DNA from 2 places in the Frigoribacterium sp. RIT-PI-h genome. Region 2 is predicted to be linked to the other one. Evidence: riboswitches for the same ligand, from Rfam matches in the RefSeq annotation. Region 2 holds a riboswitch; the other holds the start of a gene.
What was found. Region 2 has a riboswitch for thiamine pyrophosphate ahead of thiM (hydroxyethylthiazole kinase). Riboswitches for the same ligand answer to the same signal wherever they lie in the genome.
Positions count from the first base shown of each region.

Region 1: linked by a shared signal. The riboswitch ahead of AEQ27_RS02605 (ECF transporter S component) and the one ahead of thiM (hydroxyethylthiazole kinase) in region 2 are both predicted to bind thiamine pyrophosphate.

Region 1 is NZ_LHOZ01000036.1:11,530-19,399, reverse strand. Features, by position in the region: gene AEQ27_RS02630 (alpha/beta fold hydrolase) at 1-762, opposite strand, end outside; gene AEQ27_RS02625 (NAD(P)-dependent oxidoreductase) at 1,039-1,926, shown strand; gene AEQ27_RS02620 (alpha/beta fold hydrolase) at 1,940-2,671, opposite strand; gene AEQ27_RS02615 (hypothetical protein) at 2,752-3,192, shown strand; gene AEQ27_RS02610 (hypothetical protein) at 3,197-3,595, opposite strand; TPP riboswitch at 3,670-3,778, shown strand; gene AEQ27_RS02605 (ECF transporter S component) at 3,774-4,436, shown strand; gene AEQ27_RS02600 (ABC transporter ATP-binding protein) at 4,461-5,972, shown strand; gene AEQ27_RS02595 (energy-coupling factor transporter transmembrane protein EcfT) at 5,969-6,763, shown strand; gene AEQ27_RS02590 (hypothetical protein) at 6,756-7,358, shown strand; gene AEQ27_RS17640 (metallopeptidase family protein) at 7,313-7,696, opposite strand.
Region 2 is NZ_LHOZ01000072.1:31,534-39,403, reverse strand. Features, by position in the region: gene AEQ27_RS09475 (sensor histidine kinase) at 1-714, opposite strand, end outside; gene AEQ27_RS09470 (epoxide hydrolase family protein) at 813-1,463, opposite strand; gene AEQ27_RS09465 (hypothetical protein) at 1,617-2,144, shown strand; TPP riboswitch at 2,219-2,317, shown strand; gene thiM (hydroxyethylthiazole kinase) at 2,300-3,115, shown strand; gene thiE (thiamine phosphate synthase) at 3,112-3,753, shown strand; gene AEQ27_RS09450 (bifunctional hydroxymethylpyrimidine kinase/phosphomethylpyrimidine kinase) at 3,735-5,198, shown strand; gene AEQ27_RS09445 (ASCH domain-containing protein) at 5,307-5,822, shown strand; gene AEQ27_RS09440 (hypothetical protein) at 5,924-6,478, shown strand; gene AEQ27_RS09435 (TetR/AcrR family transcriptional regulator) at 6,483-7,076, shown strand; gene AEQ27_RS09430 (hypothetical protein) at 7,177-7,870, opposite strand, start outside.

The sequences.
Region 1 (7,870 bases), on a different contig from region 2:
GAGGACCGGCAGGTCCGCCGGGAACGTCCGCCCGCTGACCGACGCGAAGTTGCTCGCGGTGTGGTCCATCTCGTCGAGCAGGGTCGGTGCGGTCGAGTTCTTCGTCGTCAGGAGGCGCATCTGCTCTTTCGTACCCTCGTCGTACGGCAGCCCCGCGTAGGTGTCGCCGGCGACGGCGGCCGCCACGCGGAGCAGACCGAGGTCTCGCAGGGCGACGAGCCCGTCGGTCGGCGTGGGGTCGTCCGCGCCGGGTTGGTCGGGGACGCTGCTGTCGATCCCGATGAACGCCGTGAGCTCGTTCGCGTAGAGCCGGCTGTACTCGAGGGCGTAGACGCCCGAGATCGAGTGCCCCACGAGCGCGTAGCGGTCGATGCCGAGCTGGCGCAGTGCCTCGTGGACCTCGCCCGCGATGTTCTCCGCCGTGCGGGGGGAGTCGGTCTGGTCGCTCAGCCCGGTGCCGAACGGCTCGACGGCGACGACACGGTGGGTGTCGTCGAGCTCGGAGATCAGCGGCTGGAAGTCCAGGCCCGGTGCCGCCGTCCCGAGGCCCGGCAGCAGGACGATCGTGTCCGGTCCGGACCCGCTGACGACGACGTTCATCTCTTTCCCGTCGACGGGGACGAGCTCGCCGTACGAGGTGATGGCGGCCAGCTCCGACCTCGTGGCGACGACGTTGACGATCGACGTGGTCGCCAGCGTCAGGACGGGCAGGGCCACCAGGGCACCGACGGTCCACAGGGTCACCTTCAGGGACGTACGCACGAGGTCCTCTCTCCGGGCGTTCCAGTCGGGTCCGAACGCTCCTCCGGAAGCACACCAGAGGGCGACGGCCTCGAGAAGTGCCGAGGCGTCACCACATCGTGTGACGGATGTCACCACCGGTCGTCCCCGCCCTCGCCGGCCGTCGACGTCTCGTCCTGAGCGCCGTCGCGCGTCTCCTTCAGGGGGCCGAGCGCGCCTCCTGGGGGCTGCGAGGCGTAGCGTCGTCCGGGTGGATGCTCCGGCCCTCGGCGCATCCCTCGATCGAGGGAGCGCGTCATGAAGGTCGTCATCACAGGATCACGCGGCAAGGTCGGCCGCGCCGCCGTCCGCCGGTTCGTCGAGGCCGGGCACGACGTCCTCGGCGTCGACCTCGTCCGGCCCGTCTTCGACACGGGCGTCGACGAACCCGGCCGGTACGTGATGGGCGACCTGACCGACGCAGGGACCGCCTTCTCGGTCGTCGCGGGGGCCGACGTCGTCGTCCACGTCGCGGCCATCCCTCAGCCCACCGCGCATCCGGCCCATGTCGTCTTCCAGACCAACCTGATGTCCACGTTCAACCTGGTCGAGGCGGCCGTGCGGTTCGGCGTGCCCCGCTTCGTCAACGTGTCGAGCGAGAGCATCGTGGGCAACTTCTTCCCCGAACGGCCCTTCCTGCCCGACTACGTGCCGGTCGACGAGGAACACCCGCTGCACCCGCAGGACCCCTACGCCCTCTCGAAGGCGTTCGGCGAGCAGCTGATGGACGCCGCCGTCCGCCGCTCCGACCTGCGCGCGATCTCGATCCGCCCGAGCACCGTGCACGACGAGACCAACTACGAGGCCAACCTCGGCCCCCAGGTGCGCGAGGCCGACCCCGAGAGTGCGAACTTCGGCAGCTACATCGACGCCGACGACCTCGCCGACGCGCTCCTGCTGGCCGCCGAGTCCGACCTGCCGGGTCACGAGGTCTTCTACATCGCCGCAGCTGACAACGCCGGCGGCCACGACTTCGCCGCCACCCTGCGCGAACACCACGGCGACCGCATCGAGCTGCGCGAGCTCGACCGGGTCGACGCGTCGGGCATCTCGACCGCCAAGGCCGGCCGCTTGCTCGGCTGGACGGCGAGGCGATCGTGGCGAGACCACCTCGACGCCGACGGTCACGCCCTGCCCAAGGCCTGACCGACCGCGGAACTCAGAGCAGCTCGGCCAGCAGGGCGAAGGTGCGGTCGGGTGCCTCGAGCTGCATGTCGTGGTGCACGCCCGGCAGGCGGCGGATCTGCCAGCCGGCCTGCTGGTAGCCCGACACGAGCCGTTCCGGCACGACGGCGGGGGAGTCGTCGGACAGCACGATGACCGAGGGCACCGCGGGCGCCGTCGTCGCGACCGGGTGGAACGCGACATCGCGGAACACGCCCGTCGCCATGCCCGAGTCGAACCGGGCGCGGGCCTGGTCCGAGGAGGCGCGGGTCGCGTCGTCGTACCCGGCGCGCAGTCGCGCACCCTTCCGCGCCTGGGCGAGTGCCGCGACGCCCATCGTCACGGTCGGCACGGCCCAGAACAACCGTCCGGCGAGGCCCGTCGTCGGCAGGGCCAGTGAGAACCCCGGGTCGAGGTAGACGGCCGTCCGAGGCTGCAGCCGCTCGACGGCGCGGACGAGCACCGAGCCACCGAGCGAGTGCCCGACGACACCGTGCAGGCCCCGGGGCAGGGCCGAGGCGACGTCGTCCGCGAACTCGTCGAGCCGGTACGACGACGCCCGGTCGCTCTCACCGTGACCCCGCAGGTCGAGGGTGGTGACCGTGTACGAACCGGTCGCGACGAACCGGTCGACGATCGGCTTCCAGGTCGCGCCGTCGGCGCCGAGCCCGTGGACGAGGGCGACGTGGCGGGCGCCGTCGCCGGTGGTCGTGAGGTTCAGGTGCATGCCGACCATCCTGCCTGTCACCATGGGGCGTACGCAGGCCCGACCGAGCCGACGCACGCACGCACGAGAAGGGCACGATCATGGCCGACGCCGGGTTCAGCAAAGAAGAGAAGGCCGCGATGAAGCAACGCGCCGCCGAGCTGCGGGCCGAGGCGAAGCGCCAGAAGCTCGCCGACAAGTCGGCCGCCGAGGCGCAGGATGCCGCGGACGCCATCGCGGCCATGACCGACGTCGAGCGGCCGATCGCCCGGATGGTGCACGAGGCCGGCGCCGAGCACGCCCCGACCCTCGCCCCCAAGCCCTGGTACGGCTTCCCCGCCTACGCGAAGGAGGACGGCAAGGCCGTCGTCTTCTTCCAGCCGGGCGCCAAGTTCGGCACGCGCTACTCGACCCTCGGCTTCCAGGACGGCGCCCAGCTGGACGACGGCACCCTCTGGCCGACCTCGTATGCCGTGACCAGCGACGACGACGCGACCCGCGCCTCCGTGGCCGCGCTCGTCCGGAAGGCCGCCGGGCTCTGATGCGTCAGTACGCGTCGGCCGACAGGGCGATCAGCAGGTAGGCGAACGGATCGGCGACGGCGATGAGCACCGCCAGGGTGACGGCGGTGATGGGCAGACCCTTCAGGCGCTGGCGCAGGGCGGGGGACACCACGCCGACGACGACGGTCACGATCGCGAGGACCCAGCACAGGACCGACGCCACCGTCGCGACGCCGAAGGCGGGGATGCCGTAGGCCGCCGCGTCACCGCGGTAGGAGTGGATCATCGGCTGGAGGACCACGAAGGGAACGACCCCGGTGACGACGACGAGCGCCACCGAGGTGAGCGGCAGGACGAGCCGGGCGGGGTGGTGTCGTCGCGCCGGAGTCGGGGCCGGCGGGGGAGCCGGAGGCGGGGGGGGTGCGACGGGAGGCCGACTCATCCCGCCACGATAGGCGCCTCGACAGGTCGTCGGAGGCGCGGCCACGCCGGCCGGGGTCGGCGCTATGATCGACCCCACAACACACGGGAGTCCGGTGAGCCGGGCTGAGAGGAAGCGAACCACGCTTCGACCGTCGAACCTGATCTGGGTCATGCCAGCGCAGGGAGGAGAAGAACAGATGTCCACGTCCACGCCCGAAAACCGTTCCACGGCGGCTCGCGACAGCTCGACCGGCTTCACGCCGAAGGCCCGCACCACCCCCACCCGGCGCTGGCGCGTCGTCGACATCGTGGTCGCCAGCGTCATCGGGGTCGCCGCCGGCGTCGTCCTCTGGGCCTGGGGCCTGGCCTACACACCCATCGACAGCGTCCTGAGCTTCTCGGGCGGCTTCGAGGGCATCCTCAACGGCGGCTGGCTCTTCGCCGGGGTGCTCGGCGGCATCGTGATCCGCAAGCCCGGCGCCGCCGTCTACACCGAGGTCGTCGCGGCGGTCGTCTCGATGCTGATCGGCACCCAGTGGGGCTTCTCGGTGCTCATCTGGGGCATCGTCCAGGGCCTGGGCGCCGAGATCGTGCTCGCGGTCTTCCTCTACAAGTCGTGGCGGATCGGCACGGTGCTGCTCGCCGGTGCCGTCGCCGGCCTCGCCGTCGGCCTGATGGACACGAGCTTCGCCTCGGCGGCCGCCTACGCCGCCGGGTCGAAGACGATCTACGTCGTCACCTCGGTCGTCTCGGGCACCGTCCTCGCCGGCCTGCTCTCGTGGCTCGCCGCCCGCGGCCTCGCCCGGACGGGTGCGCTGTCCCGGTTCGCCTCGGGACGCTCGGCGGACGCCCGGGTCTAGGCGCGCCTCCTCGTGGTCCTTCCCGTGAGCGGAGCGAGCGGCGGACGGCGGGCACCCGGGGACGGTGCCCGCGTCACCGCCCGTGGCTGGGGCTGGCGGCACGCCGGCCGACGACTGCCCGCCGTCTCGGAGCTCGACCTCGACGTCGCCCCCGGCGAGCGCGTCCTGCTGCTCGGTGCGTCCGGCGCGGGCAAGTCGACCTTGCTCGCCGGTCTCGCCGGGGTGCTGGGCGGCGACGACGAGGGCGACGAGGCCGGCGACCTGCTGGTGGACGGCCGCACCCCCGCCGAGCAGCGCGGCCGGGTCGGCCTCGTGCTCCAGGACCCCGCCTCGCAGGTCGTCCTCGCGCGGGTGGGCGACGACGTCGCTTTCGGCTGCGAGAACCTGGGCGTGCCCCGCGACGAGATCTGGCGCCGCGTCGGGCACGCCCTCGACGCCGTGGGACTCGACCTGCCGCTGTCCGCGTCGACCTCCGAGCTGGGCGGCGGCCAGAAGCAGCGGCTCGCACTCGCGGGGGCCCTCGCCATGCGGCCGGGCCTGCTGCTCCTCGACGAGCCGACGGCCAACCTCGACCCCGAAGGCGTCGTCGAGGTGCGTGACGCCGTGGCCCGCGTCGTCGCCGACTCCGGGGCGACGCTCGTCGTCGTCGAGCACCGGGTGTCGGTCTGGCTGCCCGTCGTCGACCGCGTCGTCGTGCTCGACGCCGGTGGGGGAGTCCTGGCCGACGGTCGACCCGACGACGTGTTGCGCGCCGAACGCGACCGCCTCGTCGACGCGGGGGTGTGGGTCCCCGGTGCCGCGCCTCCTGCGCCCGTCCGGTCGCGCACGACCGGTGACCTGCTGCTCTCGGCGAGGGGACTCGACGTGGGGCACAAGGGGCCCAAGGGTCGCGCGGTCGCGGCGGGCATCGACCTCTCCGCCACCGCGGGGCGCGCGCCCGCGGTGGCCGGCCCGAACGGCTCGGGCAAGCCGTCGCCCCCCCCCCCCGCCGCGGGGCTGCCCGCCCCCGTCGCGGGTGCCCTCGAGGCCACGCCGTCGTTCGCCGACGGGGCCGGCCCGTCTCCGATCCGCTGGAAGCCCCGACAGCTGCTCACCCGTGTCGGCACGGTCTTCCAGGACCCTGAGCACCAGTTCCTGACGGCGACCGTCCGCCGCGAGCTGGCGGTGGGTCCGGAGGCGCTGGGCGCGTCGTCGAGAGACGTCGCGTCGCGCGTCGACCTCCTCCTCGACCGGCTGCGGCTCGACCACCTCGCCGGCGCGAACCCGTTCACGCTCTCGGGCGGTGAGAAGCGACGGCTCTCGGTCGCGACCGTCCTCGCGTCACGCCCCTCGATGCTCGTTCTCGACGAACCGACCTTCGGGCAGGACGCCCGCACCTGGCGAGAACTCGTGACCCTGCTCGCCGAGCTGCTCGACGAGGGCCGGGCGGTCGTCGCCGTCACCCACGACGCCGAGTTCGCGTCGACCCTCGCCGACGACGTGCTCGACCTGAGCGCACACGCCCGCCGCACCGACCCCGCCGAGGTGCGCCGATGAGCGTCCTCACCCCGGTCGTGGCGACCGGCGTCGTCGGGCGCGTCAACCCGGTCGCCAAGCTCCTCGCCGCCGTCGTGCTCGCGATCGCCCTGCTGCTCTCGATCGACTGGGTCTCGGCCGGCACCGCGCTGCTGCTCGCGGCGCTGTTGCTGCCCTTCGCCGGTCTGTCCGCCCGGCAGCTGCTCGCCCGCACGGCACCGCTCTGGATCGCCGCCCCGACGTCGGTCGTCACCATCGCCCTCTACGGACGCGACGGCGGGGCGTCGGTGGTCGAGTGGGGGTTCCTGTCGGTGACCGAGGGGTCCCTGGCCCTCGCCGGGGCGATCGGCCTGCGCATCCTCGCCGTCGGGGTGCCCGGCATCGTGCTGTTCGCGACGACCGACCCGACCGACCTCGCCGACGGTCTCGGTCAGGTGCTGCGACTGCCCGCACGCTTCGTGCTGGGGGGCCTCGCCGGGTTGCGCCTGGTCGGGCTGTTCATGGACGACTGGCGGCAGCTCGCCCTGGCCCGTCGCGCCCGGGGCGTCGCGGACTCGGGTGGTCCGGTCGGGGCCCTCAGGCGTTTCGGGCAACAGGCGTTCTCGTTGCTGGTGCTGTCGGTCCGGCGCGGCAGCAAGCTCGCCACCGCCATGGAGGCCAAGGGTTTCGGCAGCGACACCCCGCGCACCTGGGCGAGGCCGTCCTCGTTCGGCGCGCGGGACGGCGTGCTCGTCGCCCTCGGCGTCGTCATCGCCGCCACCTCGGTGACCGCGGCCGTCCTGGCCGGCACGTGGGAGTTCGTCCTTGCCTGAGCGGGTCGCCGTCGACGACGCCGTCGGGGCCCTGCTGCGCCGAGCCGAGGAGGCGCGGGTCGGTTCGCGTCGCGTGGTCGTGGTGATCGACGGCCGCTCGGGTTCGGGCAAGACCACGCTCGGCCGTGCGGTGGCCGCCGCGTGGCCCGTCGACCGGCTCGGACCCGTGCGTCTGGTGCACCTCGACGACGTCTACCCGGGGTGGCACGGCCTCGAGGCGGCGTCCCGCGTGGTCGAGACGTCCATCTTGTCGCCGGTCGCCCCGGGATGGCGGCGGTGGGACTGGGAGCACGACCGCGCGGCGGCGTGGGAGGTGCTCGACCCGGCCGTCTCGCTGATCGTCGAGGGGGCCGGGGCGTTGACCCGCGCCTCCTCGTCGCTCGTGGACGTCCGCGTGTGGCTGGAGCTCGACGCCGTGGCCCGGCGTGCTCGTGCCTTGGCCCGCGACGGGACGACGTACGAGCCGTGGTGGGACGTGTGGGCCGAACAGGAGGACGCCCACCTGGTTTCGGAGGACCCGGCCTCGCTGGCGGACGTGGTGGTGGAGGGTCAGGCCCAGCCGAGCTCGTGCAGTTGCTCGTCGTCGATGCCGTAGAAGTGGGCGATCTCGTGGACGAGCGTGACGTGGATCTCGTCCGCGAGCTGGTCGAGGTCGTCGACGGCGGCGAGGTGCGGTTCGCGGTAGAGGATGATGCGGTCGGGCAGCTCGCCGAAGCCGTACTGGCCACGTTCGGTGAGCGCGACGCCGTCGTAGAGGCCGAGCAGGTCGAGCGTGCCGTCGTCGGGGCGGTCTTCCGTGACGAAGACGACGTTGTCGAGCCCGTCGACCATGTCGTCGGGCAGCAGATCGAGCTGGTCGACCACCATCGCGTCGAACGCCTCCGCGCTCACCTCCGACGGGTCGATGCCCGCTGCCTGCCGTTCGTCGTCCACGTCACCACCCTCCCACGCCGACGCCCCGGCCCCCAGAGTCGACGAGCGAAGCGACGTCTCCCTCGCGATGTCTCGACCGTGACGAGCGAAGCAATGTCGCGACCGTGACGAGCGAAGCGATGTCTTGACCGTGACGAGCGAAGCGATGTCCTGACCGACGACGTCGTGGATGCG
Region 2 (7,870 bases):
GCACGCGGAGGAGAGCCCGGCCTCGAGGCCCTCGTCGAGGACCGGAGGATGGATGCCGCGAGCCAGTGCCCGCAACTCGACCAGCGCCTCCTTGGTGGAGGCGTGCGCCTGGGCGACGAGCCCCTCGACACCCGCGGGCTCGTGACCGCCCTGGAGCCGGTCCCGGGCGTCTCCGAGCGTCATGGCCAGGCCGACCAGGCGCGCCTGGGTGCCGTCGTGCAGCTCGCGTTCGATGCGGCGCAGGGTCGCGTCCGAGTCGCCCACCGCGGCGTCGCGGGAGGCGGTCACCTCGGCCAGGCGGTGCTCCCGCGCGCTCGCACCGAGCATCGAGCGGATGACCACGCGCTGCAACGAGCCGAGACCGTGGTTCACAGCCGGCCAGACGGCGAGGAACAGGACGAGGCCGAGTCCGGCGAAGGCGAGCTGCCGGGGCGTCGTGTCGACGAACACGCCGAGGAACTGCGCGCCTCGGTGCAGCTGGCCGTCTGCCCCGACCTGCTCGGGCAGGTAGCGGCCCCAGACGGCGTGCGTCATGGCGCCCAGCGCCGTGACGAGCAGAGCCGCCGAGACCGCGAACGCGGTCGTGGTGACGACGAAGCCCACCAGGAGGTACGTGAAGGCTCGCCAGAGAGACGCGTCGGTCAGGCGGGTGGTCGCCCAGCCGAGACGGCCGGTCCGTCGCGGGCGCGGTGCCGGCGAATCGGACAGCGCCACGGCGAGCGTCTCGGGGCGGGTGGACTGCAGGCCGGCGTAGGCCGACGCCCTGGCCCAGTCCTGCTCGTGTCGGGAGACCCAGCTCGACTCGTCCTGGCTCAGCTGGTGCTGACGTGACGGCGGCGGGAAGGCGGCGTGCGTGGCGAACAGCCCCAGGACGGACTCCGGATACAGGGCGGCGAGCCAATCACTGGTCGTGGATCCGACGTCCTCCCGTAGGTGATGTAGCGCTGGTACCCGAGGGTGTCCGTCATGAGCGTCTGCATGAGCCGCGCGACCACAGGCCCGGTGAAGGGTCGATCGTCGAGGGCTGCGGAGTGCCCGTAGCCGGGTAGCGACACCACGACGACGTCGAAGCCGATCACACGACCAGGCGACACCACGGCCGGATTCGCGGCGAGGAGCCGTGCCATCGGGAGCATCTCGACGAACGAGTACGGCCAGCCATGGAACACGACGACGGCGAGGCGTTCCGTGACCGCGGGGTTGGCGGCGCGGAGATGGGCGAAGTGGAGGCGTTGCCTGTCGACGTCGGTCTCGAACTGGGGCGTCGAGGCGAGACGGTCCTCGACGTCACCCCAGTCGAACCCGTCACGCCACCGATCGACGACCGATTCGACCCGCGTCAACGACATGCTGCTCTCGTCTGCGGCATCACCGATCGGCGACGGCGGGAATCGAGAGGCTTCCAAGCGTCGACGCAGATCGGTGACGTCGGACATCGGCGTGCGGAGGACGAAGGGGCGCATGTCGAAACGGTATCGACGAGGTCCGACACCCGGGAGACGCGGCGCAGGCGAGAGGACCGCCAACGATCTCGACACACCCCCGGGGTTCCGCACGAAGCCCGTGCACCACCGGCCGCATCGGAGAATGAGGCCATGCAGCCTTCGAGGATCCACGTGACCGGGGCCAGCGGCAGCGGGACGACGACGCTCGGGCGAGCCCTGGCGGAGCATTGGTCCGTTCCGCATGCCGACGCCGACGACTACCTCTTCGTACCGACGGAGCCGCCTTACGTCCAGAAGCGGGCGCCCGCGTCTCGGGTGTCCTTGATGCGGGAGCTGTTCGCCCCGAAGAAGGCGTGGGTCCTGTCCGGCTCCGTCATGGAGTGGGGAGAGCCCATCGTCGCGGAATGTGACGCGGTGGTCTTCCTCACACTCGGCCCCCGTGAGCGGCTGCGCAGGCTGGAAGCCCGGGAAGTTCGGCGGAGGGCCGGGGGCGACTTCGACCACGCGGCATGGACCGAGTTCGTCGAATGGGCTGCAGGCTACGACGATCCCGCCTTCGCGGGGAGAAGCCGTCACGCACACGACGCCTGGCTCGACTCGCTCGACCAGCCGGTGTTGAGCCTCGACAGCGAGAAATCGGTGCAAGAACTACGAGACGCCGTGCTGGCTTGGAACCCGTCGCCGCGCGTCCTGAGGTGAGTCTCCGATGATCAGAGGCCTCTGAACGCCGTCGTCAGTGGTCATCACGTCCCGGATTCATGACAGGATGGCGCCACTGTGACACGGGGTGCCCCTCCTCATGAGGGGCTGAGATGACACCCGTAGAACCTGATCTAGTTAGAACTAGCGAAGGGATGTCTCGCGTGACGACCGCGCCTGCACTTCTGCCAATCGTCCAAGCCGCACTCGACGAACTCCGTGCACGAGAACCGCTCGTGCAGTGCATCACGAACTCCGTCGTGGCAGGTGTCACCGCCAACTCGCTCCTCGCGCTCGGTGCAGCCCCCGCCATGGTCGACGTCCCCGTCGAGGCTGCCTTGTTCGCCCCCCTCGCCGGCGGTCTTCTCGTCAACCTCGGCACCCCGCACAGCGACCAGATGGCCGCAGCCCTCGAGGCCGCGGACGCGGCGCGCCACGCATCGACCCCGTGGGTGCTCGATCCCGTCGCGATCGGCACCCTTCCCGTCCGCACCGCCCTCGCGCATCGCCTTCTCGACAAGCAGCCGACGATCGTGCGAGGCAACGCCTCCGAGATCCTCGCACTCGCCGGTGGCGGAGCCGGAGGCCGGGGCGTCGACAGCTCTTACCACCCCGACGAGGCCCTGGAACACGGGACGGTCCTGGCACGCTCGGCGGGCACGGTCGTCGCCATTTCCGGCCCGGTCGATCTCGTCACGGACGGACAACGCACGGTCCGCATCGCGAACGGGCACCCCCTGCTCACGAGGGTCACCGGAGGCGGTTGCGTTCTCGGAGCGGTCATGGCGGCCTTCGCGGCCGTCCACGACGACGCCTTCGAGGCGACGGTCGCCGCCGTCACGGTCTACACCGTCGCGGCAGAGGTCGCCGCCGAGCGCTCGACCGGCCCCGGCACGTTCGCCGTCCACCTCCTCGACGCGTTGTCGGCCATCGATCCGGCGACCGTCGCCGATCGCGCGGCCCTGTCGTGACCCCCGATCTCTCCCTCTATCTCGTCACGGACACGGTCATCGCCCGGAGGGCCGGACACCAGTTGCCCGACCTCGTCGCCGCCGCGGTCGACGGCGGTGTCAGCGCAGTGCAGATCCGCGAGAAGGACTCCCCGGCGGGCCAGTTCCTCGATCTCGTGGCAGCCATCTCCGAGGTCACTCCCATCCACGTCCCCGTGCTGGTCAACGACCGTGTCGATGTCTTCCTCGCCGCGAGGGCCCGAGGCATCCGCGTCTCCGGCGTGAACGTGGGGCAGTCGGACCTGCCTGCCGATGTCGTACGCGATCTCATCGGCCCGGAAGCCCTTCTCGGCGTCAGCGCGTCGACCCCATCGCGGATCGAGCAGGCTGCACAGCATGCCGACTACGTCGGCATCGGGCCCGTCTGGCTGACGAACACCAAACCCGACGCCGAGAACGCCCTCGGCGTCGACCGATTGGCAGAGCTCGCAGCCCAGAGCCCTGTTCCGGTCGTGGCCATCGGAGGCATCGGCCACGACCAGATCGCCGAACTGTGCGGGAAAACAGCAGGAGTGGCGATCGTGTCGTCGATCTGCGGCGATCCCGACCCTCGGCGAGCAGCCAGGCGTCTGGCCGAAGCATGGACGGGACGCTCATGAGCGCTGGCATCGCCCGCGTGCTCAGCATCGCCGGAACCGACCCCACCGGCGGCGCCGGCATCCACGCGGACCTCAAGAGCATCAGCGCCAACGGTGGCTACGGTATGGCCGTGGTCACCGCCCTCGTCGCTCAGAACACCCGGGGGGTCAGGGCCCTCCATGTACCCCCGGCCCCGTTCCTCGGCCAGCAGCTCACGGCGGTCAGCGACGACGTCGTGATCGACGCGGTCAAGATCGGCATGCTCGCGAACGCCGAGACGATCACCACCGTTTCGTCGTGGCTGCTGGAGGTCCAGCCGCCGGTCGTCGTACTCGACCCGGTGATGATCGCCACGAGCGGCGACCGCCTCCTCGACGCCGCCGCCGGCCAGGCCCTGAAAGAACTACTACCTCTCGCCGACCTCGTCACGCCGAACGTGCCGGAACTGGCGGATCTCCTCGGGACCATCCCCGCCACGACGTGGGAGGCAGTGCTGGGACAAGCTCGTGAACTCGCCCGACGACACGACGTGATCGTGCTCGCGAAGGGCGGCCACCTCGACGGCGCCGACGTTCGCGACGCCCTCGTCAACCCGGACGGAACGGCCACGGAATACGTCGCGTCACGCGTCCTGACAGAGAACACGCACGGGACAGGCTGTTCGCTGTCGTCCGCGATCGCCCCCCGCCGCGCAGCCGGAGACAGCTGGCCCGAAGCCGTCCGGAACGCCACCGAGTGGCTCGGAGAGAGCCTTCGACGGGCCGACGAACTCGACGTGGGACGGGGTCACGGCCCCGTCCACCATTTCGCCGGCCTCTGGTCCCGCGGTGGTCTCGACACGGCACCGACCCCCGACGACGTGAGGTCCAGCTGGTGGAGCAGCATCAGCGGTACGCGGACCGCCATCGACGATCTCGCGTTCATTCGCCAGCTCGGCGACGGGACTCTGCCCACGGCCGCCTTCAGGTGGTACCTGGCACAGGACACCCTCTACCTGCGCGAGTACGCGCGAGCCCTCGGCCGGGCCGGCGGCCTCGCTCCTTCCAGCGCCGACCGGCCTTTCTGGGCGGGCGGAGCCGAGGAGGCCCTCACGGCCGAGATGGCGCTCCATGAGGGGGGGGTCCCGCCCGCCGACGCAGACGGGACTCTGCCGAGTGACGCGACGACCGCGTACCTCGGACACCTTGCCGACGTCGCGACAGGCGGGGACTACGGCGAGCTCATCGCCGCGCTCCTCCCCTGCTACTGGTTGTACCGAGACGTCGGGCAGCGGCTCCATGCTCTGTCCCACGACGAGCATCCGTTCCGCGACTGGCTCGATACCTACGCCGATCCATCCTTCGCCGAAGCGACCGATCTCGCGATCGACATCGTCACGGCGACAGCGGCCAGGGCGACGTCAGCGACCCGAGCGCGAATGCTCCAGGCCTTCCAGACGTCGGCCGAGCACGAGCTCGCGTTCTAGCGAAGGCCACACCTGGAGGACGCGTCCCGTCCGCCCGATCTGGCACGCGAATCGGGTAGCTCTTGCCCTGACCTCGCCACTGCCGAACTCTCTGACACGATCGAGTCCATGACCAAGACTCCCGCCGCGACCCCTGCCGCAGCCCCCGACCTCGCAGCCGCGACCGCCATGTGGTCGGACTACTCGCAATCGCGACGACACCAGGACGCCGTTGACTCCGACTACACGGTGGAGCACTTCGGCGACACCGCGAAGCTCGCCGACGAACTGCTGCAAATCGTCCTCTCCGGGACCAAACGAGCCACCGCCGAGCTCGTCTCGGAGTTCACCCATCGAGGTGCCCCCCTCCCCCGCATCGGGTCGCACTGGATCGCCTGCGACGGGGCCGGCGTCCCTCGCATCGTGATCCGGAGCACGCAACTGCGGATCGACACGTTCGACGGGGCCGACGCCGCGTTCGCCCGCGCGGAAGGAGAAGACGATCGCACGTTGAGCAGCTGGCAGATCCAGCACCGGCTGTATTGGGAACGGACGAGCGCTGCCCGCGGCGCCGACTGGTCAGAGCTCGATGAGATCGTCTTCGAGTACTTCGCCGTGGTGTGGCCACCCGAACACGCCGACTGAGCGTCCACGAGGCAGGGCTCCTGGCCGATCACCCATCGACACCGCGAGCATCCGATGCCATGCTGCTCGAGTACACCTGTACTCAAACGGATGGAGACTCTGTGACCCTCATTGCCATCGTCGTCTGCGAAGTCGCTTTCTGGGTCGCGATCCTCGGCGGGCTGACGGCACGGTACATCCTCCACCGCCCGCGGCTCAGCACCGCACTGCTGGTCGCTGCGCCACTCATCGACGTGATCCTGCTCGCTCTCGTGGCAGTCGACCTGCTCGGTGGCGCCACCGCGTCCTGGCACCATGGCCTCGCGGCGATCTACATCGGCACGTCGATCACCTACGGACACAGGATGATCGCCTGGGCGGACACCCGCTTCACCCACCGGTTCGCCGACGGCCCCGCCCCGGAACGCCTCGCCGGACGGCGCTACACCGTGCAGTGCTGGGGAGACGTGCTGCGGACGGGGACAGCCGCCCTGATCGCCGGAGGCATCCTCGGCGCGCTGATCGCCATCGTCGACGAACCCGAGCGCACCTCCGACCTGCAGGGGACCTTCGTAGTGCTCGGGGTGGTCATCGGGGTCGAGATCCTCTGGGCCTTCAGCTACACCGTCTGGCCACGAAAGCCCGCCGCATCGAGCGCGGGACCAGTCGTAGGCTGACCGGATGCCACGCCACGTCGATCTCGAGGAACGGGGCGCCCTGATCACGGCTGCGTGCCTGCGGCTCCTCGAGCGCGACGGCCTGGCCGCCCTGTCGGTACGCAACGTCGCCGACGAGGCCGGCATCGCCGCAGCCTCCCTCCGCCGACTCTTCCCGACCCAGGACGCCCTGCGCGAGCACTGTTTGACCTCGATCGAGGAACGTGTCACCGCGCGACTCGCGGCGTTACGCTCGACCGGCCGGACTCTCGCCCTCGACGTCCTGGCGCAGGTCCTGCCCCTGGATCACGAACGCACCGCCGAGATCCTGGCGCAGGTGCAGCTCGGCGTACTCTCGCGGACCGATGAGAACCTCGCCCGCAGCGCACGCCGCCTGAATGACGGGGTCGGCCGGATCTGTGAGCGCGCCATCCACATCATGGCGGAGGCGGGGACCCTTCGTCCTGATCTTGACCGGACCTTTGAAGCCGATCGTCTCCATGCACTCGTCGACGGACTCGCGATTCAGCACACGTGGGACCCCTCAACGCGATCGGCCGAACAGGTCCTGGCACTCGTCGAGTTGCATCTCGACGGACTGGACGAAGCACGACACTGACGCGACCCAGGCACCAACCTTTGTCAGCGCCGTGTCGGTCAACCCCTACCCGGTCGGCGATCCCCTTTTGGGACGGCGGGCCTTCGAACTTTTGCGTGTTTCAGGTAGACGCGAGATCCGATCCGTCGATGCCGTCGTAACTGTGCCGTGGGCTCCAGAACCGCTTCGGAAGATGGCCGTCTTTGGCTTCGGCGGGATGACGGTAGGCCTCCTCGTCGATGAACTCATCGAGACCCGCCAAGGGGTCCTGTCCTTCTTCGATTTCCTCCCGCACCATGGCCGGGGTCATCTCGCGACCTTCGCCCGTGAAGTCGTCCACGACGAGGCCCGGCGCGTCAGTAGCGAGCACTCGGAGGCGCTGCCCCTGCTCTCGAGACAGGGCCAGCATGTGATCGTCTCGAGGATCAACGAGGCGTCCACCTGCTGGCCATTCCAGAAGCCCCTGGGTCTCTGCCATGTCCAAGATGCGCGAAGCAGTCCGCTCGTCGAGATACGAGAAATCGATCTGCCAGTCGCGTTGATCTTCCAAGCGGGCATTCGATGGCCTCACACGGGTTGCCCGCCCGACCCATTCAGGGAACTGAGCCACCAATTCAGCAGCTCTGTCCCCGTCAGTCCGGACAAAGGCCCCGTCCTCCTTGAGGGTGAACACCCACGACGCATCTGACGGGTAGATCGCCAACGATTCCCCATCCATCCCTGAGGAAAGCGCCAACGCGGCTGCAAGGCCAGGATCGTCTAGTCCGAGCTGGGTAACGTACGCGTGCTCGTAAATAGGAAGCTCTTCGGGACAG